3 regions of the Serratia montpellierensis genome follow, and region 2 is predicted to be linked to each of the others. Evidence: predicted binding sites of a transcription regulator. Region 2 holds the regulator's gene; each other region holds the start of a gene.
The links. The regulator PurR, encoded in region 2, represses purine synthesis genes. The targets are predictions, from matches to a motif close to CANGCAAACGTTTGCNTG.
Positions count from the first base shown of each region.

Region 1: the regulator PurR is predicted to act here: its motif matches at 6,215-6,232, upstream of purM (phosphoribosylformylglycinamidine cyclo-ligase).
Region 3: the regulator PurR is predicted to act here: its motif matches at 4,685-4,702, upstream of pyrD (quinone-dependent dihydroorotate dehydrogenase).

Region 1 covers NZ_VOSN01000011.1:32,576-42,452, forward strand. The annotation lists gene bepA (beta-barrel assembly-enhancing protease) at 1-132, shown strand, start outside; gene arsC (arsenate reductase (glutaredoxin)) at 153-506, shown strand; gene FUU19_RS11510 (hypothetical protein) at 707-937, shown strand; gene FUU19_RS11515 (helix-turn-helix transcriptional regulator) at 951-1,496, shown strand; gene hda (DnaA inactivator Hda) at 1,504-2,205, opposite strand; gene FUU19_RS11525 (E3 ubiquitin--protein ligase) at 2,478-2,993, shown strand; gene FUU19_RS11530 (GlsB/YeaQ/YmgE family stress response membrane protein) at 3,027-3,275, shown strand; gene FUU19_RS11535 (DUF421 domain-containing protein) at 3,310-3,960, opposite strand; gene uraA (uracil permease) at 4,070-5,359, opposite strand; gene upp (uracil phosphoribosyltransferase) at 5,436-6,062, opposite strand; gene purM (phosphoribosylformylglycinamidine cyclo-ligase) at 6,318-7,355, shown strand; gene purN (phosphoribosylglycinamide formyltransferase) at 7,355-7,993, shown strand; gene speG (spermidine N1-acetyltransferase) at 8,107-8,658, shown strand; gene FUU19_RS11565 (hypothetical protein) at 8,861-9,076, shown strand; gene FUU19_RS11570 (DUF596 domain-containing protein) at 9,284-9,649, opposite strand; gene FUU19_RS11575 (DUF637 domain-containing protein) at 9,659-9,877, opposite strand, start outside.
Region 2 covers NZ_VOSN01000022.1:359,953-369,829, reverse strand. The annotation lists partial or broken gene FUU19_RS24010 (TetR/AcrR family transcriptional regulator) at 1-92, shown strand, start outside; gene nemA (alkene reductase) at 181-1,284, shown strand; gene gloA (lactoylglutathione lyase) at 1,621-2,028, shown strand; gene rnt (ribonuclease T) at 2,108-2,791, shown strand; gene FUU19_RS23990 (Grx4 family monothiol glutaredoxin) at 2,860-3,207, opposite strand; gene FUU19_RS23985 (C40 family peptidase) at 3,624-4,442, shown strand; gene sodB (superoxide dismutase [Fe]) at 4,641-5,237, shown strand; gene cydH (cytochrome bd-I oxidase subunit CydH) at 5,281-5,370, opposite strand; gene purR (HTH-type transcriptional repressor PurR) at 5,695-6,720, shown strand; gene punR (DNA-binding transcriptional activator PunR) at 6,717-7,661, opposite strand; gene punC (purine nucleoside transporter PunC) at 7,785-8,996, shown strand; gene cfa (cyclopropane fatty acyl phospholipid synthase) at 9,340-9,877, shown strand, end outside.
Region 3 covers NZ_VOSN01000005.1:164,521-174,397, reverse strand. The annotation lists gene pepN (aminopeptidase N) at 1-163, shown strand, start outside; gene ssuB (aliphatic sulfonates ABC transporter ATP-binding protein) at 225-998, opposite strand; gene ssuC (aliphatic sulfonate ABC transporter permease SsuC) at 995-1,789, opposite strand; gene ssuD (FMNH2-dependent alkanesulfonate monooxygenase) at 1,800-2,948, opposite strand; gene FUU19_RS06240 (sulfonate ABC transporter substrate-binding protein) at 2,969-3,934, opposite strand; gene ssuE (NADPH-dependent FMN reductase) at 3,959-4,537, opposite strand; gene pyrD (quinone-dependent dihydroorotate dehydrogenase) at 4,796-5,806, shown strand; gene FUU19_RS06225 (cell division protein ZapC) at 5,983-6,531, shown strand; gene FUU19_RS06220 (YcbX family protein) at 6,538-7,641, opposite strand; gene rlmKL (bifunctional 23S rRNA (guanine(2069)-N(7))-methyltransferase RlmK/23S rRNA (guanine(2445)-N(2))-methyltransferase RlmL) at 7,745-9,871, shown strand; gene FUU19_RS06210 (ABC transporter ATP-binding protein) at 9,877-9,877, shown strand, end outside.

The sequences.
Region 1 (9,877 bases), on a different contig from region 2:
CAGGCCATCGGCCTGCTCAGCAATGCCAGCTCGCTGCAGAAACTCGGCAGCCTGAAACAGGCGCGCTACGATGCGCGCATCGACCAGCTGCGCCAACTGCAACAGCGCTTCCGCCAATACCAGCGCAGCTGATTCAACAAGGAATGAACGCCATGAAAAACGTCACGATTTACCACAACCCGCGCTGCTCCAAGAGCCGTGAAACCCTGGCGCTGCTGGAGCAGCACGGTGTCGATCCCAAGGTGGTGCTGTATCTTGAAACGCCCCCGTCGGCCGATGAGCTGAAAAAGCTGTTGAAAGAATTAGGCTTCACATCCGCGCGCGATCTGATGCGCAAAAAAGAAGATCTGTACAAAGAATTGAAGCTGGCGGACGACAGTCTGAGCGAAGAACAGCTGCTGGCGGCAATGACGGCGAACCCGAAACTGATCGAACGCCCGATCGTGGTGAAAGGCAGCAAGGCGCGTATCGGCCGGCCGCCGGAGCAGGTGCTGGAGATTTTGTAATCGTCCGGCAAGTCTCTTATTGAACCGCAAAATACCAATAGCCCTGAATAGGGCTATTTTTAATTTGTTGTTATATAAGTACTTTTCACCATCCCCCGCTTCTCCTGCTGCTATGCTGCACAAATGCCGAGCCTTACGGCAAGACAAGCGTTGACAACCGTCAACACCCCATCTACTCTGATCGCATCACTGGACGAGCGATGAAAAAACACCCAGACAAGCATATCCAGGCGGCGTTAGATTACGCCCTTTCTCAGGGCTGGCATTTTCGTCCCAGCAAGGGGCATGCTTTTGGCCGATTGCATTGCGCCTTTGTCGGTCATCAAGAACATATGATGAGCATCTGGAGCACGCCGAAAAATCCCGAGCTGCATGCCAAACAGATCCGGCGCAAAGTCGATCACTGCCTGGCGCTGTCGCAGAAAAAATAACCGGAGAATCACCATGACGCTCTATCATTTCGCATTGACGCTGGGTGGGGTCACCGCCGATACCACCGGGTTGGAGGATGCGCTGTATGCGGCGGGATGCGATGACGCACTGATCTGTTTCTACGGTAAAGCCGTCTACCTCGAGTTTGATCGAGAAAGCGAAAACTTTGCCCACGCAATTTGCAGCGCCATCAGCGATATTGAGTCTGCAAATATTGGCGCCAAGGTGATATCAGTAGACTCCAGCCTGGTGGGATTAAGCGATATTGCCGAGCTCACTGAACTGTCGCGTCAGGCGATCGCCATGCTAAAAGACGGGACTCGCGGCCCCGGCGGCTTCCCTTCCCCTATTCAACGGCTCGGCGGCACCTCACCGTTATGGCGCTGGGCTGACGTGGCGGCCTGGTTGGCACAGCAGGGGAAAATCGATCCACGTCTTGCAGACAATGCGCAGTGTCTGGAACATATCAATCTCGCTTTGCAACTGCGAAGCGATCGGCAACGCCAGCAGGTTGAGCACTACTGCTCCCTGCTGGAACACGCGGAAAAACAGACTTGATGGCTCGCTACAGCCCCAGGATCTCTTTAACGAACGGGATGGTCAGCTTGCGCTGGGCGGTGATCGAGGCGCGATCGAGCTGATCGAGTGTCATAAACAGCGTGCGCATCTCGCGATCCAGCCGTTTCAACAGGAAGCGGCCCACGTCTTCCGGCAACTCGAAGCCGCGCAGTTTGCCGCGCAGCTGCAGCGCCAGCAGTTTCTCTTCGTCCGACAGCGGCTGCAGCTTGTAGATTTGTCCCCAGTCCAGGCGCGAAGCCAGATCCGGTAAGCGCAGGTTCAGCTGACGCGGCGGACGATCTCCGGTGATGAACAAACGGGTGCGGCCGGTTTCCAAGATGCGGTTGTAGAGGTTGAAGATCGCCATCTCCCACTCTTCGTCGCCGGCGATGCATTCGATATTGTCGATGCAAACCAGCGCCAGCTGCTCCATGCCGTCCAACACTTCGGGCACGAAGTAAGCGCGTTTGTCGAGCGGCACATAGCCCACCGCTTCCCCCTTCTGCGAAAGCTCGGCGCAGGCCGCATGCAGCAGATGGCTGCGCCCGCCGCCTTCACGCGACCAAAAATAGATATAGCTGCCATGTTCCTGACGGACGGCGGATTGGATCGCGGCTAATAGGGATGGGTTCTCGCCCGGATAAAAACTGGCGAAAGTTTCATCATCGGGAAGATAAAGTGGCAGTGAAAGCTGTGCCGGCGTATTCAGAGAAGCACCTCAACCAAAACTGGCAGAAAAACGCGGGCAGTTTAACACAGAAAACGGGCGCTGTTGAACCGGCAGGATCTTATGCCGCAATAGTGAGCAATGCCTTAGCGCCGTTTAATCGATTGCGGCTCCCTCGCCGGCAAGAATAGTCTGATATCAAACCCTAACCCCATGCCTAAGCAGGTTAAATTTGTAATTTAAGTAAAACCTGACCTAGTATAGGTAGGCAAAACACAATCACCATCAACAAGGTTTCTGCAAGGATATAGACGATGAAAGTATGGAATAAAGTGCTGTTAGCCTCCTTTATCGGGTTGTTGGTTGCCGGCTGTGATGACTCTTCCAAGGTTGACGCCAACCTGGATAAAGCCAAAGACAGCGCCGAGCAGATGAAAGACGCCGCCCAGAAAAAAGCGGACGATCTGACGGACAAGGCGAAAGCGACGGCGGATGAAATCAAAAAAGAGGCCGCCACGCAGGCTGACCAGCTGAAGGACAAAGCCTCGGCGATTAAAGATGAAGCCGCCAAGCAGGCCGACGCCATCACCAACGACGCCAAGGCCAAGGCCGCCGCGATCAAGGATGACGCCGGCAAACAAAGCCAGCAGCTGGTGGATCAGGCCAAGGCCATCAAAAACGACGCCATCAACGGCGCTAACGATCTGACCGAGCAGGCCAAGGCGAAGACCGAAGCCATCAAGAACAGCGCCGAAAACAAAGCGCAAGAGTTGAAACAAGAGACCGATGCGGCGGTGAACGGCAATAAGCAGCCGGCCACCCAGCAGTAAGCTATTCTCAGCCACAAAAGAAAGGAGCAGTAAATGGGGATTATTTCCTGGATTATCTTCGGCCTAATCGCCGGTATTTTGGCTAAGTGGATCATGCCCGGCAAAGACGGCGGCGGCTTTATCCTGACCGTTGTGCTGGGGATCATCGGCGCCGTGGTCGGCGGCTATATCAGCACCTTCTTCGGCTACGGCAAGGTTGACGGCTTCAACTTCGGCAGCTTCGTGGTAGCGGTTATCGGCGCCATCGTGGTGCTGTTCGTGTACCGCAAAATTCGCAGCTAATATGACATTGGGGAGCTGAGGCTCCCCTTTTTCACTATTTAACTATACGTCCGTCATTAAGAATGAATGCTGTCCTACCGTCCCAAAACTCAGCAATAAAAATATCTTTCGGCTCTATGCCATGTTCACGGATAGTTTGGTTCAACCACTCCTCATCTTTACTAATCTCCTGCAGCTCATAAGGCCTGGCCCTGCCATTTTTCATAATGATAACTGAAGGCAGTTCATTTCCCTCGCATACCGCAGTGATCTGGCCGCCCGGCTCAATTTGCGCATAGACAATCTCCTGAAAGGCGTGAATCCCCTGCGCATGCAGCTGTGAGGAAACGTTCAAGATGTCGATTTTATTTTTCTTGGCTAAAATATTTTCCATCAAAAAGCGGCCATTTTTTATAATTGGTATCGGATTGCCTATAGTGACCGAACGAAAGAAGTTGCAGTGTTTACTGATTGCATTCAACAGAGAAATTAGCCCTACACCGATAAGTAATACAACGACATACTGGTACAAGGGGATGCTGTCGCTATAGATAACGCCCCCAATAATGCCCCCGAGCACAAAGTTACCGATAAAATCTACTGGGGTCATCTGCGATAGCTGGGTCTTTCCCGACAGGTTCAGGTGGGTGATAACAATGACAAAGCCAATCACAAATTTGAGCAAAATATAGCCGTAGTACTCCATGCCCTCTTTCCTTTTAACCGATGTTGTTAATGCTATCAGCTACTTTATCCCAACGGATATAAATGCAGAAACACGAATAAAAAGGGCAGCCCCTGGGCTGCCCTTTTCGTTACTTCTGCTCCGCCGGTTCGTCCGGCGCGTCGAGCACCTCTTCTTCCTTGCGGAACAGGCTGATGACCTTGAACAGCAGGCTCAGGCCAATGCCGACGATGGTCGCCAGCGCCATGCCTTTCAGCTCCGCCGCGCCGATGTGCACCTTGGCGCCGCTCACGCCGATGATCAGGATCACCGAGGTCAGAATCAGGTTTTGCGCCTTGTTGTAATCCACTTTGGATTCGATCAGCACGCGAATGCCCGAGGCGCCGATCACGCCGTACAGCAGCAGGGAAACGCCGCCCATCACCGGCACCGGCACCGCCTGGATCGCCGCCGCCAGCTTGCCGATGCAGGACAGCAGGATAGCCAGCACCGCCGCGCCGCCGATCACCCAGGTGCTGTAGACCTTGGTGATGGCCATCACGCCGATGTTCTCGCCGTAGGTGGTGTTCGGCGTGGAACCGAAGAAGCCGGAGAACACCGTCGAGATACCGTTGGCGAACATCGAGCGGTGCAGCCCCGGATCGCGGATCAGGTCTTTTTTCACGATGTTGGCGGTCACCACCAGGTGGCCGACATGCTCGGCGATCACCACCAGCGCCGCCGGCAGAATGGTGAAGATGGCGAACCACTCAAAGCGCGGGGTGTAGAAGGTCGGCAGCGCGAACCAGTGCGCCTCGCGGATCGGGGTCAAATCCACCACGCCCATGAAGAACGACAGCGCATAGCCCACCAGCACGCCGATCAGGATCGGGATAATTGCCAGAAAACCGCGGAACAGCACCGAGCCGAGCACCGTGACCGCCAGCGTCACCAGCGAAATGGTGATGGTGGTCGAGTCGGCGCTGGTGCCTTCCGCCGGCAGCAGCCCCGCCATGTTGGCCGCCACGCCCGCCAGCTCCAGCCCGATGACGGCGACGATCGCCCCCATCGCCGCCGGCGGGAACATCACGTCCAGCCAGCCGGTGCCGGCCTTTTTCACGATCAGCGCCACCAGGCAGAACAGCACGCCGCACATGATGAAACCGCCCAACGCCACTTCGTAACCGAGCGGCAACAGCAGCAGCACCGGCGAGATAAACGCGAAGCTGGAACCGAGGTAGGCCGGGATTTTGCCTTTACAGATGAACAGATACAGCAGCGTGCCGATGCCGTTGAACAGCAGCACGGTCGCCGGGTTGATCTTGAACAGGATAGGCACCAGCACGGTGGCGCCGAACATGGCGAACAGGTGCTGGAAGCTGAGCGGAATGGTCTGGAGCAGCGGCGGGCGCTCGCTGACGCCGATGGCGCGACGGGTCATGTGTGCTTTTCCTCGGTTTATTGGTTTTATAGGTTTTAGTCAAAAAAAAGCCGACTCGTTAAGTCGGCTCAAATGTTTACTTAGTACCAAATATCTTGTCGCCCGCGTCGCCCAGGCCAGGCACGATGTAGCCCTTGTCGTTCAGGCACTGATCGATGGAGGCGGTGTACAGCTCAACGTCCGGGTGCGCTTTCTCCAGCGCGGCGATGCCTTCCGGCGCCGCCACCAGGACCAGCACCTTGATGCTGTGGCAGCCGGCTTTCTTCAGCAGATCGATAGTGGCGATCATCGAACCGCCGGTGGCCAGCATCGGGTCGACAACCAGCGCCATGCGCTCTTCGATGTTGGAAACCAATTTCTGGAAGTACGGCACCGGCTCCAGGGTTTCTTCGTCGCGGTAAACGCCCACCACGCTGATGCGCGCGCTCGGCACGTGCTCCAGCACCCCTTCCATCATGCCCAGGCCTGCGCGCAGGATCGGCACCACGGTAATCTTTTTCCCTTTGATCTGTTCCACTTCAACTGGCCCGCACCAGCCTTCGATGGTGACTTTTTCCGTCTCCAGATCGGCGGTCGCTTCATAGGTCAGTAAACTACCCACTTCTGAGGCCAGCTCACGGAAGCGTTTGGTGCTGATGTCATTTTCGCGCATCAGGCCAAGCTTGTGTTTTACCAGCGGGTGTTTCACCTCAACGATCTTCATCATTTTTCTCCTATTAAGGTGGTTGCGGCCAAAAAAATCGCGGGATTATACCTCCTTTTTTTCGCCGCGCCACCCACAATAGCCCGATCGGGATCAACAAAAGTTTGAATATCAGTATAGATGACGAAAAAGCGGAGCCGGTTCACAAGCCGCTCGCAAACGTTTGCCTGCGCTGTTAGAATTGCCGCGCCTTATTCCGGAATCAACATCGGAAGCACAGTTTTCAAACCGCAAATCGTCGTGGGGAATCGCGCAGTGACCGACAAAACCTCTCTCAGCTATAAAGACGCAGGTGTCGATATCGATGCAGGCAACGCATTGGTAGACCGCATCAAAGGTGTAGTTAAACAGACCCGTCGCCCGGAAGTGATGGGCGGTCTGGGCGGGTTTGGCGCCCTGTGTGCGTTGCCGCAGAAATACCGCGAGCCGGTGCTGGTTTCCGGTACCGACGGCGTGGGCACCAAGCTGCGTCTGGCGATGGATCTGAAACGCCACGACACCATCGGCATCGATCTGGTGGCGATGTGCGTCAACGATCTGGTGGTTCAGGGCGCTGAGCCGCTGTTCTTCCTCGACTACTACGCCACCGGCAAGCTGGACGTGGACACCGCGGCCAGCGTGATCACCGGCATCGCCGAAGGCTGCAAACAGTCCGGCTGTGCGCTGGTGGGCGGCGAAACCGCTGAAATGCCGGGCATGTACCACGGCGAAGACTACGACGTGGCCGGTTTCTGCGTCGGCGTGGTCGAAAAATCCGAGATCATCGACGGCAGCAAAGTACAGTCCGGCGACGCGCTGATCGCCCTGGGCGCTTCCGGCCCGCACTCCAACGGCTACTCGCTGGTGCGCAAAATCCTGGAAGTGAGCAACACCGATCCGACCGCCACCCAGCTGGAAGGCAAACCGCTGGCCGACCACCTGCTGGCGCCGACCAAGATTTACGTGAAGTCCGTGCTGGAGCTGATCGAGAAGGCGGACGTCCACGCCATCGCTCACCTCACCGGCGGCGGCTTCTGGGAAAACATTCCACGCGTGCTGCCGGAAGGCATGCAGGCGGTGATCGACGAAGCCAGCTGGCAGTGGCCGGCGGTGTTCACCTGGCTGCAGCAGGCCGGCAACGTCAGCCGTCATGAAATGTACCGCACGTTTAACTGCGGCGTAGGCATGGTCATCGCCCTGCCGGAAGCCGAAGTGGAAGCGGCCATCGCGCTGCTGACCGCGGCAGGTGAAAAAGCGTGGAAAATCGGTAAACTGACCGCCTCTTCCGACGAACAACAAGTGGTCATCAACTGATGAAAAAGATCGTGGTGTTGGTCTCCGGCCAGGGGAGCAATCTCCAGGCGCTGATTGACGCCTGCCAGCAGGGCCGCATCGCCGCCGAAATCGTGGCGGTGTTCAGCAACAAGGCGCAGGCTTACGGCCTGCAACGCGCCGAGGCGGCGGGTATCGCCGCCCAGGCGCTGGATGCCAAGGCTTACGCCGACCGCGCGGCGTTCGACGCCGCGTTGGCTGACGCCATCGACCAGTACCAGCCCGATCTGGTGGTGCTGGCCGGCTACATGCGCATCCTCAGCCCGCAGTTCGTGCAGCGCTATGCCGGCCGCATGCTGAACATCCACCCTTCCCTGCTGCCGAAATACCCGGGTCTGCATACCCACCGTCAGGCCATCGACAACGGCGACAGCGAACACGGCACCTCGGTGCACTTCGTGACCGAACAGCTCGACGGCGGCCCGGTGATTTTACAGGCCAAGGTGCCGATTTTCGCTGACGACGAAGAGGATGACGTGGTTGAGCGGGTGCAAACCCAGGAACACACGATCTATCCGCTGGTGGTGAGCTGGTTCGTGGACGGCCGCCTGGCGATGCGCGATGGCGCCGCCTGGCTGGACGGCGAACGCCTGCCTGAGCAAGGTCACGCCGCCGACTGATGCGCGCAGCCTGAACCTTGCCTAAACGGCGCCCACGCGGCGCCGTTTTTTTTCGCCTTCTTCCATTCTGTGAAGTTATACTTTGCACAATTTCACGGCACAGAGGAGCCCACATGTCCAGCACTGCCAGCGTCAGGTTACGCCCATTGGAACGGGACGATCTGTCGTTCGTCCACCAGATGGACAACAACGCCAGCGTTATGCGCTATTGGTTTGAAGAACCCTACGAAGCCTTTGTCGAGCTTTCCGATCTTTACGACAAACACATCCACGACCAGAGCGAGCGCCGCTTTATCATCGAGCACGAAGGCGCCAAGGTCGGCCTGGTGGAGCTGGTGGAGATCGATCACATCCACCGCCGCGCTGAGTTCCAGATCATCATCGATCCTGCCCACCAGGGCAAAGGCTACGCCAGCACCGCCGCCCGTCTGGCGATGGACTACGGCTTCTCGGTGCTGAACCTGTACAAGCTGTACCTGATCGTCGACAAGGAGAACCCGAAAGCGATCCACATCTACAGCAAGCTGGGCTTCAACGTGGAAGGCGAGCTGATCGACGAGTTCTTCGTCAACGGCGAATACCGCACCGTGCTGCGCATGTGCATCTTCCAGCCGCAATATCTGGCGAAGTTCAAAACGCCCAATGATAAGCCGCTGGTGAAGTGACGATCGGCAAGAAAAAGAGAAAACCCGCGCAGGCGGGTTTTTTATTGGAAAATAAGCGACTAGTATTAATGGATGCTATTTTATCGTCAGGAAATAGCCTGATGAATGCGGAAATAAATAACATTCAGCAGAGATAATTAATCGAATAATAATTCATGTTGATAGTAAGAGTTACCCTCTGCCTCTACAAAGGAAAAATGCCATGACAACCGTCTCAAACCTGCTGCTTTTTATCGGCCTGGCGATGCTCGCCATCGCCGCCGGTCTGAATACCTATAGCGGCTACGCGCCTGCAGATCCCAATAGCACCCCGCTGTTTTCCCCGCTCTGGTGGACGCGCTGGTTCCCGCTCTATGCCTCGGGGGCCGCGTTGCTGCTGGTGGGGGTAGTGTTGCGGGTTACGGGGCGGGGACGATAAAAACCCAATTTCATCGTAGATATTGCAGAACAAGTTATGCGGGAGACATATTATCAAAAAGAGCACTTTGTAACGCATCTGCACTCTAACAGAATCACTTATAACAACTGAGATGGAATAGATACAAGTTTAAAAAACTAAAAACCCGCAACAGCGGGCTTTTAGTAGTCAAACAATAATATTACGCACTATTTATAACAACAGCATCTAAGTCCAATCTTGATAGCCGTTTTCGTGAATCCAGACAAGGCCAGCGGGGCATGCATCAGATAAAAACCAGTATCCATTAAAAGCGCCATACTCCATCTCTTCAGGAGTATTAGGAAAACTGGCTCTAAATTTATCGACCTGCTCTTTCACTGTTCCCTTCAAGAACTCGCCCCCGTTGCCAAGTTTTACTATCCCCTCATTCATCAAATGCTCGATAAACCAGAGGAATAACTCTTTTTCCTCATAAAAAGAAAGGCAGATCTTACCTGATAGACTATCCGGATGAATATTTTCCCAAATAGTCACCATCGATGCTCCCACAAGAGCTTCCTTCCTATTTTCATATTGCTCTATTGTAAGCATATAGATCACCTATCTAAACTTGATTTCAAACTTGTTATCGGAGAGATTCGATAATTTGTTTATATCTTTATTCCCAATAATATCAATCGTCCACCGAGCTTTCGACTCTTGTGCACTTGTAGAATAGTTTCTCAGATTTATTATTTTCCCTTCAAACTTTGCATAGTACACAATACCTTTCGCGTTTCTCACCTCGTTAAGAGGGAGGCCTCCAGCAAGTGATTGCGC
Region 2 (9,877 bases):
CCTCGTTGCGCGCCAAGATTCGACGCTCGTTGGCCCCGTTGACCAGCGCGCTGGAAAGTATCGAGTTGCTGCTGCGCCCGCCGCAGCCGTAACGACAACCGTCTTTTTTCGTGAAAAATGCAGTTCGTGTTTTTTTATCGCCATCACTAGACGACCGGTCTATTAAATACAGGATGCACTATGAAAACTGAAAAATTGCTCTCTCCGCTGAAGGTTGGCGCCGTCACCCTACCCAACCGCGTGTTTATGGCTCCGCTGACGCGTCTGCGCAGCATCGAACCGGGCGATATTCCTACGCCGCTGATGGCTGAGTATTATGCGCAGCGCGCCGGCGCCGGCCTGATTGTGACCGAAGCAACGCAGATCTCCTTCCAGGCGAAAGGCTACGCCGGTGCGCCAGGCCTCCATACTCCGGAACAGATCGCCGCATGGAAACACATCACGCAGGCAGTGCATGATAAAAACGGCCACATCGCCGTGCAGCTGTGGCACGTCGGCCGCATCTCCCACTCAAGCCTGCAGCCGGGCGGACAAGCGCCGGTCGCGCCTTCGGCGATCAACGCCGAAACCCGCACCACCGTGCGAGATGAAACCGGCGCCTGGGTGCGCGTACCAACCTCCACGCCGCGTGCGCTGGAAACCAGCGAGATCCCGGGTATCGTCAACGATTTTCGTCAGGCGACCGCTAACGCGCGTGAAGCCGGCTTCGACTTCATCGAACTGCATGCGGCTCACGGCTATCTGCTGCACCAGTTCATGTCCCCTGCCTCCAACCAACGTACCGATCAATACGGCGGCAGCATCGAGAATCGCACCCGCTTGACGCTGGAAGTGGTCGACGCGGCGGTCGCCGAATGGGGCTCCGAGCATATCGGCATCCGCATCTCACCGCTGGGGCCGTTCAACGGTCTGGACAACGGTGAAGATCAGGAAGACGCGGCGCTGTATCTGGTGGAAGAGCTGAACAAGCGCAATATCGCCTACCTGCACATCTCCGAACCGGACTGGGCCGGCGGCAAACCGTATTCCGACGCCTTCCGCGACTCGGTGCGCGCCCACTTTAAAGGGGTGATTGTCGGTGCCGGCGCCTACACCGCTGAAAAAGCCGAAGCGTTGATCGAAAAAGGCTTCATCGACGCGGTGGCCTTCGGCCGCAGCTACATCGCCAACCCGGATCTGGTGGAGCGTTTCCGTCAGCACGCTCCGCTGAACGAGCCTAAGCCGGAAACCTTCTATGGCGGCGGCGCCGAAGGCTATACCGACTATCCGTTTCTGGCGAAGTAACTCGTCCTGACTCCAACGGCCACGCAACCGCCTGGCCGTTTTTTTATGTGCCACGCGCAAAAAGGCCCGCACAAGGCGGGCCGGGGTTCCCTGGTGTTGGTTATGCTGCAGTTCAATTTCTACACGGTTACGTGAGGAATTGATAATTGATTGTGCAGATCAATTACTTCGTATCGATCGGTACACTCGATCAATATTTAGACACCCTCGGCGCGAAGCCAATAGGTGACATTGTCACTCAATCGTCACGTTGAATTCCCTTGCGGGACAAGGCTATACTCGCTTGTGCTTCAATCCACCCGCCGTCTGCCACGGCACAGTCAATCCAGAGGAATTATGCGCTTACTCCATACCATGATCCGCGTCGGTGACCTGCAACGCGCCATCGACTTCTATACCAAGGTATTAGGCATGCGCCTGCTGCGCACCAGCGAAAATCCGGAGTACAAATACTCGCTGGCTTTCGTCGGCTATACGGAAGAGAGCGAAGGTGCGGTTATCGAACTGACCTATAACTGGGGCACCGACAGCTACGACATGGGCACCGCCTTCGGCCACCTGGCGCTGGGCGTGGACGACGTTGCCGCCACCTGCGACAGCATCCGCCGCGCAGGCGGCAAGGTCACCCGCGAAGCCGGTCCGGTGAAGGGCGGCACCACGGTAATCGCCTTTGTCGAAGATCCGGACGGCTACAAAATCGAGCTGATCGAAAACAAACACGCCGGTCAGGGCCTCGGCCACTAAGCCTCCCCTTCAGGGCGCGCTGGCGCCCTGCTGATTCTCCGCGCGATAGCGCCTGCAACCGGGCGCAAAATTTGCCATAATGCGCGCTGCATTCGATGAAGATAAGAAACTGATGGCCGAAAAAAGTGATCTTAACGCCCTGAGTGGTCGTTTTCGTGGGTTTTATCCCGTAGTAATAGATGTTGAAACCGCCGGCTTCAACGCCAATACCGATGCGTTGCTGGAGATCGCCGCCGTCACGCTGAAAATGGATGAAGATGGCTGGCTGCAGCAGGACGAGACCCTGCACTTCCACGTGGAGCCTTTCGAGGGCGCCAACCTGCAGCCGGAAGCGTTGGCGTTTAACGGCATCGATCCGCACAACCCACTGCGCGGCGCGGTCAGCGAATACGACGCGCTGCACGCCATTTTCAAAGCGGTGCGCAAAGGGCTCAAGGATCGCGGTTGCAATCGGGCCATTATCGTGGCGCACAACGCCAACTTCGATCACAGCTTCCTGATGGCCGCGGCCGAACGCGCCGGCCTGAAGCGCAACCCGTTCCATCCGTTCGCCACCTTCGATACCGCCGCGCTGAGCGGTCTGGTGCTGGGCCAAACGGTACTGGCGAAAGCCTGCATCGCCGCCGGCATGCCGTTCGACAGCAGCCAGGCACACTCCGCGCTGTACGACACCGAACAAACCGCCCTGCTGTTTTGTGAGCTGGTTAACCGCTGGAAACGCCTCGGCGGCTGGCCGCTGCCCGCCGGCGATCTCGCCGAATAAGCCCAACAAAAAAGGCGGCCCAGTTTGCACTGGCGCCGCCCGATACGCGATAACCGCAAGCCTGTCGATTAAGACTGCTGGTCTTCCTGCGCTTTATACTTTTCTGCCGTTTCTTTGATCAGCTGCTGCAGTTCGCCGCGCTGATACATCTCGATGATGATATCGCAACCGCCGACCAGCTCACCGTCTACCCACAGCTGTGGGAACGTAGGCCAATTGGCGTATTTTGGCAGCTCGGCGCGGATGTCCGGGTTTTGCAGAATATCCACGTAGGCGAAACGCTCGCCGCAGGCGGACAGCGCTTGCACAGCCTGTGCAGAGAAACCGCAGCTCGGCAGCTTTGGCGAACCTTTCATGTACAGCAGAATCGGGTTTTCAGCGATCTGGTGCTGAATTTTTTCAAGTGTCGTCGTCATTTATTGCTTCCTCAAGCCACATTTCATGGCTACAACATGCATCACGCGGGCTATTGTAGCGGCTGGAACAGTCGCAAGAAAACGCCATCTTTTGCAAGGATATTCGCCCGCCGCCGATCGCGTTTCACCGGCCACGTCATTCCGGTCAAAACATACGTTGAGAATAACATTTTTAATCCGACCATTTCACTAATATATTGCGCCGCGATGACGACGCGGCTTAATTATATCCGCCGCCGCCCCCTGGCGTTTTTTCATACATTAACGGGCTGATTTTAAACCAAAAAAAATGTCATTAACGTTTTCTCACAATATGGATTATTATTTATGAGTTCTTCGCTGTTTTATATGGCGAAATTCGGGAATACTGTAACTCTTTCGATATCCGTTTCGGGGCCAAGGTTGGTGACGTCGACATGCGTTTAATTCTTACGCTCTTTGCGCTGCTGTTTACGCAGCTCTTCTTCAATTTGGCGCACGCTGCGCCACAGGCGCGTGTTGCCGCCGAGCAGCGTAAAAGCCATGCTAATGAAGCGCGGCCCGATGACCGCAGAAAAAAGAAAGCGGACAAAGCCGCTAAAAAAGCCAAAGTGACGGCTCCCGAGAAAAAAGCCAAGACCGCCAAGGCGAAAAGCGAGAAAAGCGCGAAAAAGATCGCCAGCGCCAAACCCAAGGCCAAAGCGCAGAAAACAGCCAAGATTAAAGTTACCCCGCCGAAAAAGGGCTATAAAAAAGGCTATGGCCGCCACCGCGAAGCCGGTATGGCCACCGCCAAACTGGCGCGTGAAGAAAAGCCGTTGAAACTCAGTCCCGCCCACAAAAAACGCTACCAACACGCCAAACAAACCGCGATGGCCAAGCTGATGGGCCAGATGGGCAAACCTTACCGCTGGGGCGGCAGCTCGCCGCGCACCGGCTTCGACTGCAGCGGCCTTATCTATTACGCCTACAAAGACGTAGTGAAAATCAAGATGCCGCGCACCGCCAACGAGATGTATCACCTGCGCGATGCGGCGCCGATCAAGAAAAGCGAACTGGAAAGCGGCGATCTGGTGTTCTTCCGCATCAACAACCGCGGCGTGGCGGACCATGTTGGCGTCTACCTCGGCAACGGCAAATTCATCCAGTCGCCGCGCACCGGCGAAGAGATCCGCATCAGCCAGCTCGATAACGACTATTGGCAAAACCACTACATCGGCGCACGCCGCGTAGTGACGCCGAAAACTATCCGTTAATTCCCTGTTTTGCGCGGTTGCGGCCCTGGTCGCAACCGCCTGCTCAAGCTATCGCCCATCGCACCGCCCCACGCGCATTTCTCGCTTTTCTTCCTGTTTTTTATGACGAAAATTGTTAAGATTGAATGACCACAATAAAAAACGGCCCATATGATTCTCGCCCGGCGGGAAGCGAATGGCGCTGTAAAGGAGGAAGCAATGTCGTTTGAATTACCTGCATTACCGTATGAGAAAAACGCGCTCGAGCCGCACATCTCCGCCGAGACCCTGGAATACCACTACGGCAAGCACCACAACACCTACGTGGTTAACCTGAACAACCTGGTGAAAGGCAGCGAGTTCGAGGGCAAATCGCTCGAAGAGATCATCAAGACCTCTAACGGCGGCGTCTTCAACAACGCCGCGCAGGTGTGGAACCACACCTTCTACTGGCACTGCCTGTCACCACAGGGCGGCGGTGAACCGCAGGGCGAACTGGCGGCGGCGATCGTCAAATCCTTCGGCTCTTTCGCTGCGTTCAAAGAGCAGTTCACCGATGCCGCAGTGAAAAACTTCGGTGCAGGCTGGACCTGGCTGGTGAAAAAACCGGACGGCGCGCTGGCGATCGTCAACACCTCCAACGCGGCCACCCCGCTGACCGGTGAAGACAAACCGCTGCTGACAGTTGACGTGTGGGAACACGCGTATTACATCGATTACCGCAATGCGCGTCCAAAATACCTGGAAAACTTCTGGGCGTTGGTCAACTGGACCTTCGCAGCGGAAAACCTGCGCTTACGCCAGGTTCTGAGGTGATGAGGCGCAGCCAGGCTGCGCCTTTTTTATCGCCGGCGGGAAATCAATTCAACGCGGCAACGAAGCTGAAAGCGATAATGACCGCCAACGCGCAGACGGTAGTGAACAGCGACATCTTCAATTCGGTATCCATGACAACTCCTTTAAAATAGGCTTTCCTAAGGATAAAAGGCGCACAATTAGTACGTCAAATCATTTTCCCACAGTTCGCCGATAAAATCTTGTTATCATTTCCCGGTTTATAATCTCGATTACCTCTTCCACTTTTGTTCAATATGCGACAAAATTCGCAGTTCACAACTGCGTACCGGCATCCATGCCCCTCCTGATTAAGCGCTGAAGACTTCAACACACTAAAAACTCAGTTTTCGCTTCTCTGGAGAAGGATCTACGTAGGCAAACGATTAACATCACACTTACATGCTGTAAACATGTGAGTTCAGGAGTCATTCCTTACATGGCAACGATTAAAGATGTGGCCAAACGCGCGGGCGTTTCCACCACCACCGTTTCGCACGTCATCAATAAGACTCGTTTCGTCGCCGAAGAGACCAAAGCGGCCGTGTGGGCCGCCATTAAAGAGCTGCACTATTCGCCGAGCGCCGTGGCGCGCAGCCTGAAAGTCAATCACACCAAATCGATCGGCCTGCTGGCCACCTCGAGCGAAGCCCCCTACTTTGCCGAAGTGATCGAAGCGGTGGAAAACAGCTGCTACAGCAAAGGCTACACCCTGATCCTGTGCAACTCGCACAACAATCTGGACAAGCAGCGCGCCTACCTGGCGATGCTGGCCCAAAAGCGCGTCGACGGCCTGCTGGTCATGTGCTCCGAGTACCCGGATCAGTTGCTGGGCATGCTGGAAGACTACCGTAACATCCCGATGGTGGTGATGGACTGGGGCGCCGCGCGCGGCGACTTCACCGACACCATCATCGATAACGCATTCGAAGGCGGCTATCTGGCCGGCCGTTACCTGATCGAACGCGGTCACCGCGAGATCGGCGCCATTCCGGGCCAGCTGTCGCGCAACACCGGCGGCGGCCGTCACCAGGGCTTTATGAAGGCGCTGCAGGAAGCGCATATCGACATTCGCGAAGAGTGGATCGTCCAGGGCGACTTCGAGCCGGAGTCCGGCTACAAGGCGATGCACCAAATTCTGTCGCAAAAACAGCGGCCGACCGCGGTATTCTGCGGCGGTGATATCATGGCGATGGGTGCCATCTGCGCCGCCGACGAGCTGGGCCTGCGGGTGCCGCAGGATATTTCCGTGATCGGCTACGACAACGTGCGCAACGCCCGCTACTTCACCCCGGCGCTGACCACCATTCACCAGCCGAAAGAGCGCCTGGGCGAAATGGCCTTCACCATGCTGCTGGATCGCATCATCAGCAAGCGCGAAGAGTCGCAGGTGATCGAAGTGCATCCGAAGCTGATCGAACGCCGCTCGGTCGCCGACGGGCCGTTCATCGACTACCGCCGCTAATCCCCCGCGCCGGAAGCCTGCGCGGCTTCCGGCTTCGCCTCGCTCAGCCACTCCTGATTCAGCGTCTCCCCATCGCCCAGATACGCCAGCAGCCAGCTCATCGCCGGTGACGGTTTATCCTGCTGCCAGGTCAGGCAGCACGGGCTGGCGGGAAACGGCTGCTGCAGCTGCAACGCCTTCAACTCACCGCGCTGCACCCGCGGCAGCGCCAGATGCGCCGGCATCATACCGACGCACAACCCGGCGCACAGACAGTCGAGCGCCGAGGTCCAGTCCGGCACCACCAGCCGCCGCTGGTTATCCAGCGTCCAGGTGACGCGCTTGGGCAGATTGCGCGAAGTGTCTTCCAGACAAAGCGCAGGGTACGGCCTAAGCCGATCGTCATTCAGCGGCCCTGCCAGTTGCGCGAGCGGGTGCTGTGGGCTGACCACGCACAGCCAGTTCATATACCCCATGTCGCGAAAGGCGAAGCCGCCGCCGACCGGCACCGCGCGGGTGGCACCGATCGCCATGTCCGCTCTGCCGTCCACTAACGCATCCCACACGCCGTTAAACACCTCGGGTTGCAACATCAGTTCGACATCGGGGAAATGCCGGTAAAAATCCAGCACCAGCTGGCGGCTGCGCTGCGGTTTGACGATGATGTCCACGGCGATATTCAGCTGGCCGCGCCACCCGTTGGCCACCTGCTGACAGTGGCGGCGGGTGTCGAGCATTTTTTTGATAACAACTCGCGCATCCTTGATAAACAGCGCACCGGCCGGCGTCAACTCCACATCACGGTGACGCCGCTCAAACAGCGGCACCGCCAGCCATTGTTCCAGCTGCCGTACCGTGTAGCTCACCGCCGACGGCACCCGGTGCAGCTCCTGCGCCGCCGCGCTGAAACTGCCGGTACGCGCCACCGCGTCGACCACTTCAAGAGAATATTCAGACCACATCGCTTTGCCTTCAATTTTTTTAACAGCACTTTGCAAATATTACCGTTTCACAAGCAGAGATCCAGCCGGATACACTGGCCGGCGCTAAAAACCTGCGACACTAAAATATTAACGAGAAATACCATGCGAAATTCCTTTGGTTTTATGTTCTATCTCGCCGGCCTGAGCATGCTGGGTTATCTGGCGACCGATATGTACCTGCCCGCCTTTGGCGCCATGCGGGAGGAACTGCAAATTTCCGCCGGCGCGGTCAGCGCCAGCCTGAGCATCTTCCTGGCCGGCTTCGCCTTCGCGCAGCTGCTGTGGGGGCCGCTCTCCGACCGCCTGGGCCGCAAACCGGTATTATTGATCGGCCTGACGCTGTTCGCCGTCGGCTGCCTGGGCATGCTGTGGGTGGAGAACGCCGTGCAGCTTTGGATCCTGCGTTTTATCCAGGCCGTTGGCGTCTGCTCCGCCGCCGCCATCTGGCAAGCGCTGGTGGTCGACCGCTATCGCGAAGGCCAGGCCAATCGCGTATTCGCCACCATCATGCCGCTGGTCGCGCTGTCGCCGGCGCTGGCGCCGCTGCTGGGCGCCTGGCTGCTGAACCACGCCAGCTGGCGTGCGATCTTCGCCGTGCTGCTGGCCATCACCGCCCTGCTGCTGCTGCCGACGCTGTTGCTCAAAGATCGCGCCAAAACGCAACCCACCGCCGATGCGCCAAAAAACGGCGTCAGCTTCTGGCAACTGTTGAAATCCCCGGTGTTCAGCGGCAACGTCGCCATGTACGCCGCCTGCTCGGCCGGCTTCTTTGCCTGGCTGACCGGCTCGCCGTTCATCCTCGGTGATATGGGCTACGGCCCGAGCGACATCGGTCTGAGCTATGTGCCGCAAACGCTGGCTTTTCTGCTGGGGGGCTATGGCTGTCGCGCCGCGCTAAAGCGCATCAATGGCAAAACCCTGCTGCCGTGGCTGCTGGTAGCTTATGGTGTCAGCATGGCGGCGCTGTATCTGGTGGCAACCCTGACCGCTCCGACGCTCACCACGCTGCTGATCCCGTTCTGCGTGATGGCGCTGGTCAACGGCGCCGGCTACCCGATCATGGTGGCGAATGCGCTGATGCCGTTCCCGGAAAGCAGCGGTAAAGCCGCCGCGCTGCAAAATACGCTGCAGCTGGGGCTGTGTTTTGTGGCGAGCATGCTGGTGTCGGCGTTTATTGCCCAGCCGCTGTTGGCGACGGTGACGGTGATGGTATCGACGGTGATCCTGGCCGCGCTGGGGTATTTCCTGCAGCGGGGAAAAGTGGCCGATGCGCAGCAAAAAGCGCAGCGGGAGCATGCTAACTCAGCGTCATAATTACTAAGCTCAATAATCACTTAAAGAATATGCGTGCCGAGTGCGATTTACAGTTGAGTCAACGTCTCGGCACGCCTATACTCAAAAACAACCTTGTAAAGTAACACCTTATAATCCCTATATCTCAATTAGCTATTGTGTACGCGCCTTGCGTCACACTCTTTTTTAAGGATGCGTTTTTCCTGCGCCGTTTGCGTCGGGCCGCTTCTTTAAATTTCCTCTGTTCATAGTCGGATATCAGACGCCGCGGGCTTATTTCCCGTCGGTAAACGTATGCACCCGCAGAAATTGTCTAAGCTGTTTCCTAACGGGTCATCAGTCAGAAGAAGGTGATGGAGAAGCTATGAGTTCATCGTGTATAGAAGATCTGAGCATCCAGGATAATCAGTGGTACCGTATCGCGCATGAAATGCTCGGCCTGGCCGGCATTGAAATCAACGGATCGCGCCCCTTCGATATTCAGGTTAAAAATCCCGAATTCTTTAAACGCGTCCTGCAGCAAGGGTCGCTGGGCCTCGGCGAAAGCTATATGGACGGTTGGTGGGAATGCGAACGGCTGGATATGTTCTTCCAGCGCGTGGTCAGCGCCGGGCTGGAGAAGAAACTCCCCCACCACCTGAAAGATACCCTGCGTATCGCCGCCGCGCGCCTGACCAATCTGCAATCGAAAAAGCGCGCCTGGATCGTCGGCAAAGAACATTACGATCTCGGCAACGATCTGTTTACCCTGATGCTCGATCCTTACATGCAATATTCCTGCGGCTACTGGAAAGACGCCACCACGCTGGAGGAAGCGCAGGAAGCCAAGCTGCGGATGATCTGCGAAAAACTGCAGCTGCAACCGGGCATGCGTTTGCTGGATATCGGCTGCGGCTGGGGCG
Region 3 (9,877 bases), on a different contig from region 2:
CAACCCGCAGATCGCCGCGCGCCTGATTGAACCGCTGATTCGCCTGAAGCGTTACGACGCGGGTCGCCAGGCGCTGATGCGCAAGGCGCTGGAACAGCTGAAAGGGTTGGAAAACCTGTCCGGCGATCTGTACGAGAAGATCAGCAAGGCGCTCGACGCCTGATCTTCTCGCGCTGATGCTGATATAGATAAGGGACGGCCTGCGCCGTCCCTTTTTTATCCGTTCAATTTGCCGCCTGGCGCGGGCTGGCCCCGATAACCGGTGGCGATAATACCCGTTCCAGCACTTCGGCCTCCAGCTCAGCCAGCCGGGCTGACCCCTTGCGGCGCGGCCGCGGCAGGTCGAGGGTGAGATCCAGCCCGATGCGTCCCTCTTCGATCAGGATCACCCGATCCGCCAGCGCGATGGCTTCGCTAACGTCGTGCGTGACCAGCAGCACGGTAAAACCGTGCTGTTGCCACAGCGTTTCTATCAACCCCTGCATCTCGATACGCGTCAGGGCATCCAGCGCTCCGAGCGGTTCGTCCAGCAGCAGCAGGCGAGGGCGGTGGATCAGGGCGCGCGCCAGGGCGACCCGTTGTTTTTGCCCGCCGGACAACGCCGCCGGCCAGTCATGGGCGCGATCCGCCAAGCCGACCGCGTCCAGCGCCTGCAACGCCGCGTCGCGCCACTGGCCGCGCAACCCCAGCCCCACGTTGTCGATTACCGTTTTCCACGGCAGCAGGCGCGCATCCTGAAACATCAGCCGAGTATCTTCTTTAGCGGCGGCAAGCGGCGCGGTGCCGCTGAGCAGAGCGCCGCTGCTGGCCTGTTCCAGGCCGGCCAACAGGCGCAGCAGGGTGCTTTTGCCGCAGCCGCTGCGGCCGACCACCGCCACGAACTGCCCGGCGGGAATGCGCAGCTGAATATTGTCCAGCACCGTACGGTTGCCGTAACCTTTGCCGATGGACTCCAGCGTCACCGGTGTGCCTTGGGCAAGGCGAGCGGGAAGGGTCATAGCGCTTCTCCCTGTTTCAGTTGATAGGCCGGATGCCAGCGCAACCAGACGCGCTCCAGCAGCTGCGCGCCCACGTCCGCCAGCTTGCCGAGCAGGGCGTACAGCACGATCGCCACCACCACCACGTCGGTTTGCAGGAATTCACGCGCGTTCATCGCCAGGTAGCCGATGCCTGAGTTGGCCGAAATGGTTTCGGCGACGATCAGCGTCAGCCACATGAAGCCAAGAGCGAAACGCACGCCGACCATAATCGACGGCAGTGCGCCCGGCAGCACCACCTGTGTAAACAGGCGGAAACCGCTCAGGCCGTAGCTGCGGGCCATCTCCAACAGGCCGCGATCGATGTTCTTGATGCCGTGATAGGTATTGAGATAAATCGGGAACAGCGTACCGAGCGCCACCAAAAAGATCTTGGCGGATTCATCGATGCCGAACCACAGGATCACCAACGGGATCAGCGCCAGGTGCGGCACGTTGCGGATCATTTGCACCGAGCTGTCCAGCAGGCGTTCGCCCCAGCGCGAAAGCCCGGTAATAAAACCGAGGATCAGTCCGATGCTGCCGCCGATGCCAAAGCCGATCAACGCGCGCTGGCTGCTGATACTCAAGTGCTGCCACAGTTCGCCGCTTTTGCTCAGGCTCCAGAAGGCGGCCAGCACCGCGCTCGGCGCCGGCAAAATGCGGTTGGACAGCCAACCGGTTTCGACGGCGACCTGCCAGAGGAGCACCAGCGCCAGCGGCAGTGCCCAGGGGGCCAGCCGATACAGGATGCGTTGCGCGTTCTTAGCCATCGGGGCCTCCTCAGCTCTGCGACACTTTTTGCGGAACATAGATGTTGGCCACCACTTCGCCCTGCGGACGCACCGGCTGAAGGCGCGCAGGCGTTTCTTCCTGCGCCAGATCGAGGTGAGGGAACAGCAGTTCGCCGACGCGGTAGGCCTCTTCCAGATGCGGATAGCCGGAGAGAATAAAGGTATCGATGCCCAGATCGGCGTATTCCTGCATGCGCGCCGCGACCGTCGGGCCATCGCCCACCAGCGCGGTGCCGGCGCCGCCGCGCACCAGGCCGATGCCGGCCCACAGGTTCGGGCTGATCTCCAGGTTATCCTTTTTGCCGCCGTGCAGCGCCGCCATGCGCCGTTGGCCGACGGAGTCGAAGCGCGCAAAGGCCTGCTGCGCGTTGGCGATGGTTTCCTCATCGAGGTGCGCGATCAGCCGGTCGGCGGCGCGCCAGGCCTCTTCGGTGGTTTCCCGCACGATGACATGCAGGCGGATACCGAAGCGTACCTGGCGGCCTTTCGCCGCTGCTTTGGCGCGAACCTCTTCGATCTTCTCTTTAACCTGCGCCGGCGGCTCTCCCCAGGTCAGATACAGTTCTACCTGGTCGGCGGCCAGATCCTGCGCGGCGGCGGAGGATCCGCCGAAATAGAGCGGCGGGCGCGGCTGCTGCACCGGCGGGAACAGCAGTTTGGCGCCTTTCACCTGAATATGCTTGCCGTCGAAATCGACGGTTTCGCCTTCCAGCACCCGGCGCCAGATATGGGTGAACTCGGTTGAGGCTTCGTAGCGCTCTTCATGGCTCAGGTGCAGCCCCTCGGCCGCCAGCTCTTCCGGATCGCCGCCGGTGACCAGATTGAACAGCGCACGCCCGTTGGACAGGCGATCCAGCGTCGCCGCCTGGCGCGCCGCCAGCGTAGGGGAGATGATGCCCGGCCGCAGCGCGACCAAAAACTTCAGCCGCTGGGTAACCGGGATCAGCGAGGCGGCCACCAGCCAGGAGTCTTCGCACGAGCGGCCGGTGGGGATCAGTACTCCGCCAAATCCCAGCCGATCCGCCGCCTGGGCGATCTGCTGCAAATAACCGTGATCGACGCTGCGCGCCCCCTGTGCGCTGCCAAGATAGTGGCCGTCGCCGTGGGTGGGTAAAAACCAGAAAACGTTCAGGCTCATCGTCAATGTTCTCCCATGAGTTATTGCGCGCTTGGGCGCCAGATGCGTTGCGAGATGTCAACCTTCACCGGCACCAGCCGGTTGGCGTAAAACAGGTCGGCGGTTTGCTGCTGCGCGGCGATCGTATGCGCATCGAGCGGTGTGATGGCGGTCGGCGGGCGGTGATCCAGATAGCTGGCGATCACCGGTTCCGGCAGACCCATGGCATTGGCCAGCAGGGTCACGCTTTGCGCCCGGTCGCTGCGGGTGAGCGCATCGGCCTGGGTCAGCACCGTCAAGACCTGGCTGATAAAGGCGCCGTTGGCTTCGGCATAGGGGCGCGCCGCCAGATAGAAGGAACCGGTCTGGTTCAGATCGGTGCCGTCGCCGAGCACCCGCACGCCGCCCTGCAGCAGCGCGGCGGAATAATAGGGATCCCAGATGGCCCAGGCGTCGACGTTGCCCTGTTGGAAAGCGGCACGTGCATCGGCGGGGGTCAGATAGGCGGGCTGGATATCGGTGAACTGCAGGCCGGCCTTTTGCAGCGATCGCAGCAACAGATTGTGCGAGCTGGATCCTTTCTGGAAGGCGACCTTATGGCCTTTCAGATCGGCGACGGTTTTGATCGGGCTGTTTTCCGGCACCAGGATCACTTCGGCCTTGGGTTTGGGCGGCTCAACGCCGACATACAGCAGGTCCGCGCCGGCAGCCTGCGCGAAGATCGGGGGAATATCGCCGGTGCTGCCCAGATCGATGCTGCCGACGTTCAAGGCTTCCAGCATCTGTGGGCCGGCGGGAAACTCGATCCAGCTGATACGGGTGGTGGGAAAACGTTCCTCCAGCAGCCGGTGGCTCTTCGCCAGCACCAGGCTGACCGACCCTTTTTGGTAGCCGATGCGGAACTGCGCCGGATCTTGCGCAGCGGCGGCATTGGCCCAGACCAGCGACAGCAGGCCGGTGAGGGCCGCAGCGTTCAGCCAGCGCCGTAAAGCGATACGTTCTTTCATTCAGGCTCTCCTTTTCCAGGCGTTTCAGGCGGTCTGACGCACCGCCAGCGGCGAGGCGACGCGCAGCGCGGGCGGTTTGCGGCGGCCCAGCGCCAGATAGAAACTGGCGAGCGCCTCGTCTAATCGGGCGGCCACGGCGTCGGTGAGCGTGGCGCCTTCGCCGGTCAGTTGGATCTGGCTGTCGTCGGCGAACACGCCGTGCAGCACTTCCTGTGCTTTCAGCGCCGCCAGCACCGGCTTGAGCGCATAGTCCACCGCCAGCATGTGGCCGACAGAACCGCCGGTTGCCAGCGGCAGCACCACCTTATGATCCAGTGCGCGCTCCGGCAGCAGATCCAGCAGGGTTTTCAGCGCCCCGGAGAACGACGCTTTATAAACCGGTGTGGAAATCAGCAGGCCGTCGGCCAGCGCCAGCTGGTCGGCAAACGCCTTGATCGCCGGACTGTTGAAGTTGGCGTACAGCAGATCTTCGGCATCGAAGTCGTGCAGGGTATAAGCCGTCACTTCCACCCCTTGCTGCCGCAGCCAGTTCTGACTCAGCGAGAGCAGCGCGGCGGAACGTGATGGGATGCGTGGGCTGCCGGCCAGTGATATAACGCGCATTGCCACTCCTTATAACTAAAAGTTAGGTTTAATTAGAAAATCAATGAGAAGTGTTTTAAACCTACCAGCAACCGGGCGCGTTTTTTAAATCTCATTTTTTGATTTGGATATGCGCAAAAGCGGATTGGCGCCGATTTGGCGGTGAAGCGGGAAAACGATTGCGTAAAAACGGCTTTTTTTGCCTTTAATCAATTCCAATTAGGCGGGGGATACCGGATAATACGCCCCCGGTTTGCAACCGGGAAATCAGGAGAGTCCATGTACTACCCCCTCATCAGGAAAGCGTTGTTCCAGCTCGATCCGGAGCGTGCGCACGAAGTGACCTTTCGTCAGCTCAGCCGTATTACCGGCACCCCATTAGCGTTTCTTGTCCGTCAGTCCGTGCCGACCAAACCGGTCAGCTGCATGGGGCTGTCGTTTAAAAACCCGCTGGGATTGGCCGCCGGTCTGGATAAAAACGGCGAGTGTATCGATGCGTTCGGCGCGATGGGCTTCGGCCATGTGGAAGTCGGCACCGTGACGCCGCGCCCGCAGCCGGGCAACGACAAGCCGCGCTTGTTCCGCGTGGTTGAGGCGGAAGGCCTGATCAACCGCATGGGGTTCAATAACCACGGCGTGGACAATCTGGTTGAAAACGTTAAGAAATCCCATTTTGGCGGCATTCTTGGGATCAATATCGGCAAGAATAAAGACACCCCGGTTGAACAGGGTAAAGACGATTATTTGATCTGCATGGATAAAGTTTATCCGTATGCCGGTTATATCGCGATTAACATCTCTTCACCGAATACGCCGGGGTTACGATCCTTACAGTATGGTGAAGCGCTGGACGATCTTTTGGCTGCGATTAAAAATAAGCAGCAGGAATTACATGCGCGACATCACAAATATGTGCCGGTGGCGGTAAAGATCGCGCCGGATCTTTCAGAAGAAGAATTGATCCAAATTGCCGACAGCCTGGTGCGGCATAATATCGACGGCGTGATCGCCACCAATACCACGTTGGATCGAAAATTGATCCAGGGGTTAAATTACTGCGAACAAGCGGGCGGGTTAAGCGGGCGTCCGTTGCAATCACGCAGCACCGAAGTGATCCGTCGTCTCTCCACTGAACTGCAAGGGCGTCTACCGATTATCGGCGTGGGCGGCATCGATTCGCTGACGGCGGCACGCGAAAAAATGGAGGCCGGCGCGAGCCTACTGCAAATTTATTCCGGATTTATCTATCACGGCCCGCGTTTGATTAAAGATATCGTTACCCATATCTAATATTTTTCCTCTCATTTTATTCCGGGGGTTTATTTCTGCCCCCGGCTCGTCTATATTTTGTTCGTTAGCATAAATATCGTTCGCGGAATTATCCGATGTTTAAGCTATTTTATCGGTGATAAAATCGCCTTTTAGGGTGAGTGCGGTGTTGGCATAGGCAGCGAGAAGGATACGAAATGAAGATAAAACCTGACGATAATTGGCGTTGGTATTTTGATGCCGAACACGATCGGCTAATGCTGGATTTAGCTAATGGTATGATCTTCCGTTCACGTTTCCCGGCCAAAATGTTAACGCCGGACGCCTTTGATGAATGTGCTTTTTGCGTGGATGACGCCGCCCTTTATTTCACTTATGAAGAACAGTGCAAACAGGTCAAGCTTAGCCATGAACAGCGGGCCGAGCTGGTGTTGAATGCGCTGGTCGCCTACCGCTTCCTGAAACCGCTGATGCCAAAGAGCTGGCATTTCTCGCAGCAACACTACCCGTTACAGCCGAAAAACGGCGAGCTGGCGGCGGTGAAAGTGATGGAAAGCGGCGCAGAAGCGCGCTTGCTGGTGGTAGAGGCCGGGGATAACGCCAGCCTGTGCCTGCTGGCGCAAAATCAGCTGACGGTCGCCGGCCGCACCATGGTATTGGGCGATGCCATCAAGGTGATGCACGATCGGTTGAAACCCTGCGCGCAGGATGAAAGCGCCGCCCCGGCTTACGACAGGGCGGTATAAGGCGGATTACGCCAACGTCAAATCACTTTTCGGGATGCAGCTGCAGCACAGGATGGTGCCGTTGTCGCCCAGCGCGCTTTTCTTCAGGGGCGCGACGTCACCGCTCAGCAACGTAATGCGGCAGCTGCCGCAAATCCCGGCGCGGCAGGAGTAAGGGACGCGAATGCCTTGCTGTTCCAGCTGTTCGAGCAGGATCTGCTGGTTGTTGCCGGTAAACACCTTTCCTTCGTATTCGATAGTGACGCTGTGCTCGCTGTCTTGCGGCGCTTGCACGCTCTCCACCACTTTCCCGGCGCCATAAGGGCGCGGCGGCTTGGTCGACAGCACTTCCACCGTATCGCCCACGCGAATGATGCCGCTGTTACGCGCGATCATATTCTGGCCAAAATCGATGTCGCCGTTGTCGGCGGAACGGAATTTTTGCAGCGTGCTCAGCGGTTCGCCGCTCGGGTGCTTGCGGCCGCGCTCGGTGCTGACGGTGGTGAGCACGCAGCGGCTGCAGGGTTTCACCAGATCGAACATGACGTCGCCGACGCGGATCACCTGCCAGCCGTCCTCGGCCCAGGCGGTTGCGCCGCTCACCACCAGATTGGGGCGGAACTGCTCCAGCTTGATGCTGCCGGGGCAACGCTGCTGCAGATCGTTGAACGAAGCCTGGTTAATCAGCAAATAAGGATAGCCGTCGGCAAACGTCAGCGGGATTTCGGGGTGCTTCTTCACCCGGCGGGTCAACTCCGGCCCCAGCCAGCGCAGCTGTACGTCACGCTGGAAATAGCCGCTCAGCCAGCGGTTGATCTCATCCGGCGCGATCAGCGCGGTGAAATGGTTGCCCCATACCTCGGTCGGCTGCGGCGCGACGGCGAAGTCGCTGAAGCGAATGGCGGCGCTTTCGCCGTCCGGTGCGGTCAGGAATAGCCCGTCTGGCAGCAGCGCCGGCGTGAACAGCACCATCTGCGGGTATTGGCGCGCGGTAATAAAGGTGCCATCCGGCTCGGTGATCATAAAGTTGCGGTCGAAGGCCAGACCGCTGCTGCCGACCTGGGCGTAAGAAAGCTGCAGACCGCGCAGTGATTTAACCGGATGGACGTAGAGTCTGGAAAGCGTGATCACCCTTATCTCCGTGCGATTATTAAATAGAAGGGAGCAACTTTATGACAAGCGGTGCGGATTAGCTATAATGCGCAACAATTTTCTTTTTGGTGATAAGTACGATATGAACTCTCTGTTTGCCAGCACGGCGCGTGGATTGGAAGAACTGTTAAAAAGCGAGCTGGAAGCGCTTGGCGCTCACGACTGCAAAGTGGTGCAGGGTGGGGTACATTTTCAGGGTGACGATCGTCTTCTGTACCAAAGCCTGCTGTGGAGCCGCCTGGCTTCGCGCATTCTGTTGCCGCTGAACGAATTCCGCGTGCACAGCGATCTGGATCTGTACCTTGGGGTGCAGGCGATCGACTGGCCGAGTATTTTTGGCGTGGATAAAACCTTTGCCGTGCATTTCAGCGGCGTGAACGAAGAGATCCGCAACAGCCAATATGGCGCACTGAAGGTGAAAGACGCCATCGTCGACAGCTTCACCCGTAAACTTGACCAACGCCCAACGGTTGCCAAGCAGCAGCCGGATATTCGCGTTAACGTCTTCCTGCAGCGCGATATGGCCAGCGTGGCGCTCGATCTGAGCGGCGAAGGCCTGCACCAGCGCGGCTACCGCGATCTTACCGGCCAGGCGCCGCTGAAGGAAAACCTGGCGGCCGCCATTGTGCTGCGTTCCGGCTGGCAGCCGGGCACGCCGATGCTCGATCCGATGTGCGGCTCCGGCACGCTCTTGATCGAAGCGGCGATGATCGCCGCCGATCGTGCGCCGGGCCTGCACCGCCAACACTGGGGCTTCAGCGCCTGGAACGGCCACAACGCCGAACTGTGGCGTGAAGTCACCACCGAAGCGCAGGTGCGCGCACGCCGCGGCCTGCAGGAAACCGCCTCTCGCTTCTTCGGCTCCGATATCGATCGCCGGGTGATTGAGATGGCGCGCGGCAACGCCCGCCGCGCCGGCGTCGCCGAGCTGATCACCTTCAACGTCGGTGACGTGGCGCGCTTGACCAATCCGCTGCCGGAAGGCCCGCACGGCACCGTGATCAGCAACCCGCCGTACGGTGAGCGTCTGGAAAGCGAACCGGCGCTGATCGCGCTGCACAACATGCTGGGCCGCGTGATGAAAAGCGCCTTCGGTGGCTGGCAGCTTTCGCTGTTCAGCGCCTCGCCGGAGCTGTTGAGCTGTCTGCAGCTGCGCGCCGAGCGCCAGTTCAAGGCGAAGAACGGCCCGCTGGAGTGCGTGCAGAAAAACTATCAGCTGGCGGCGAACCCGGCCGGTACCGCTACCGGCGGCGTGCAGGTGGCGGAAGATTTCGCCAACCGTCTGCGCAAGAACTTGAAGAAGCTCGACAAGTGGGCGAAACAGCAGGGCATTGAATGCTACCGCCTGTACGATGCCGATCTGCCAGAATACAACGTCGCGGTGGACCGCTACGGCAGCAAGGTGGTGGTGCAGGAGTATGCGCCGCCGAAAACCATCGATGCGCAAAAAGCGCGTCAGCGCCTGTTCGATGTGATCAACGCGACGCTGTCGGTACTGGAATTACCGTCGAATCAGCTGATCCTGAAAACGCGCGAGCGGCAGAAGGGCAAAAACCAGTACGAGAAACTGGCGCAGAAAGGCGAGTTCCTGCTGGTGGAAGAGTATAACGCCAAGCTGTGGGTCAATCTGACCGACTATCTCGATACCGGCCTGTTCCTCGATCACCGCATCGCGCGCCGTATGCTGGGCGAGATGAGCAACGGCAAGGACTTCCTCAACCTGTTCGCCTATACCGGCACCGCCAGCGTGCACGCCGGGCTGGGCGGCGCGCGCAGCACCACCACGGTGGACATGTCGCGTACCTATCTGGAATGGGCGGAGAAGAACCTGCGCGCCAACGGCCTGACCGGCCGCCAGCACCGGCTGATCCAGGCCGACTGCCTGTCGTGGTTGAGCAACGCCAACGAACAGTTCGACGTGATCTTCATCGATCCGCCGACCTTCTCCAACTCCAAGCGGATGGAGAACACTTTTGACGTGCAGCGCGATCATCTGGCGCTGATGAAAGATTTGAAACGGTTGCTGCGCCGCAACGGAACCATCATGTTCTCGAACAACAAGCGCGGTTTCCAAATGGATATGGCAGGGCTGAGCGCGCTGGGCCTGGAGGCGAAAGAGATCACCGCCAAGACGCTGTCGCAGGACTTTGCCCGTAACCGTCAGATCCACAACTGCTGGCTGGTGACTCACGCCGGCGAAGGAAAATAATTACTA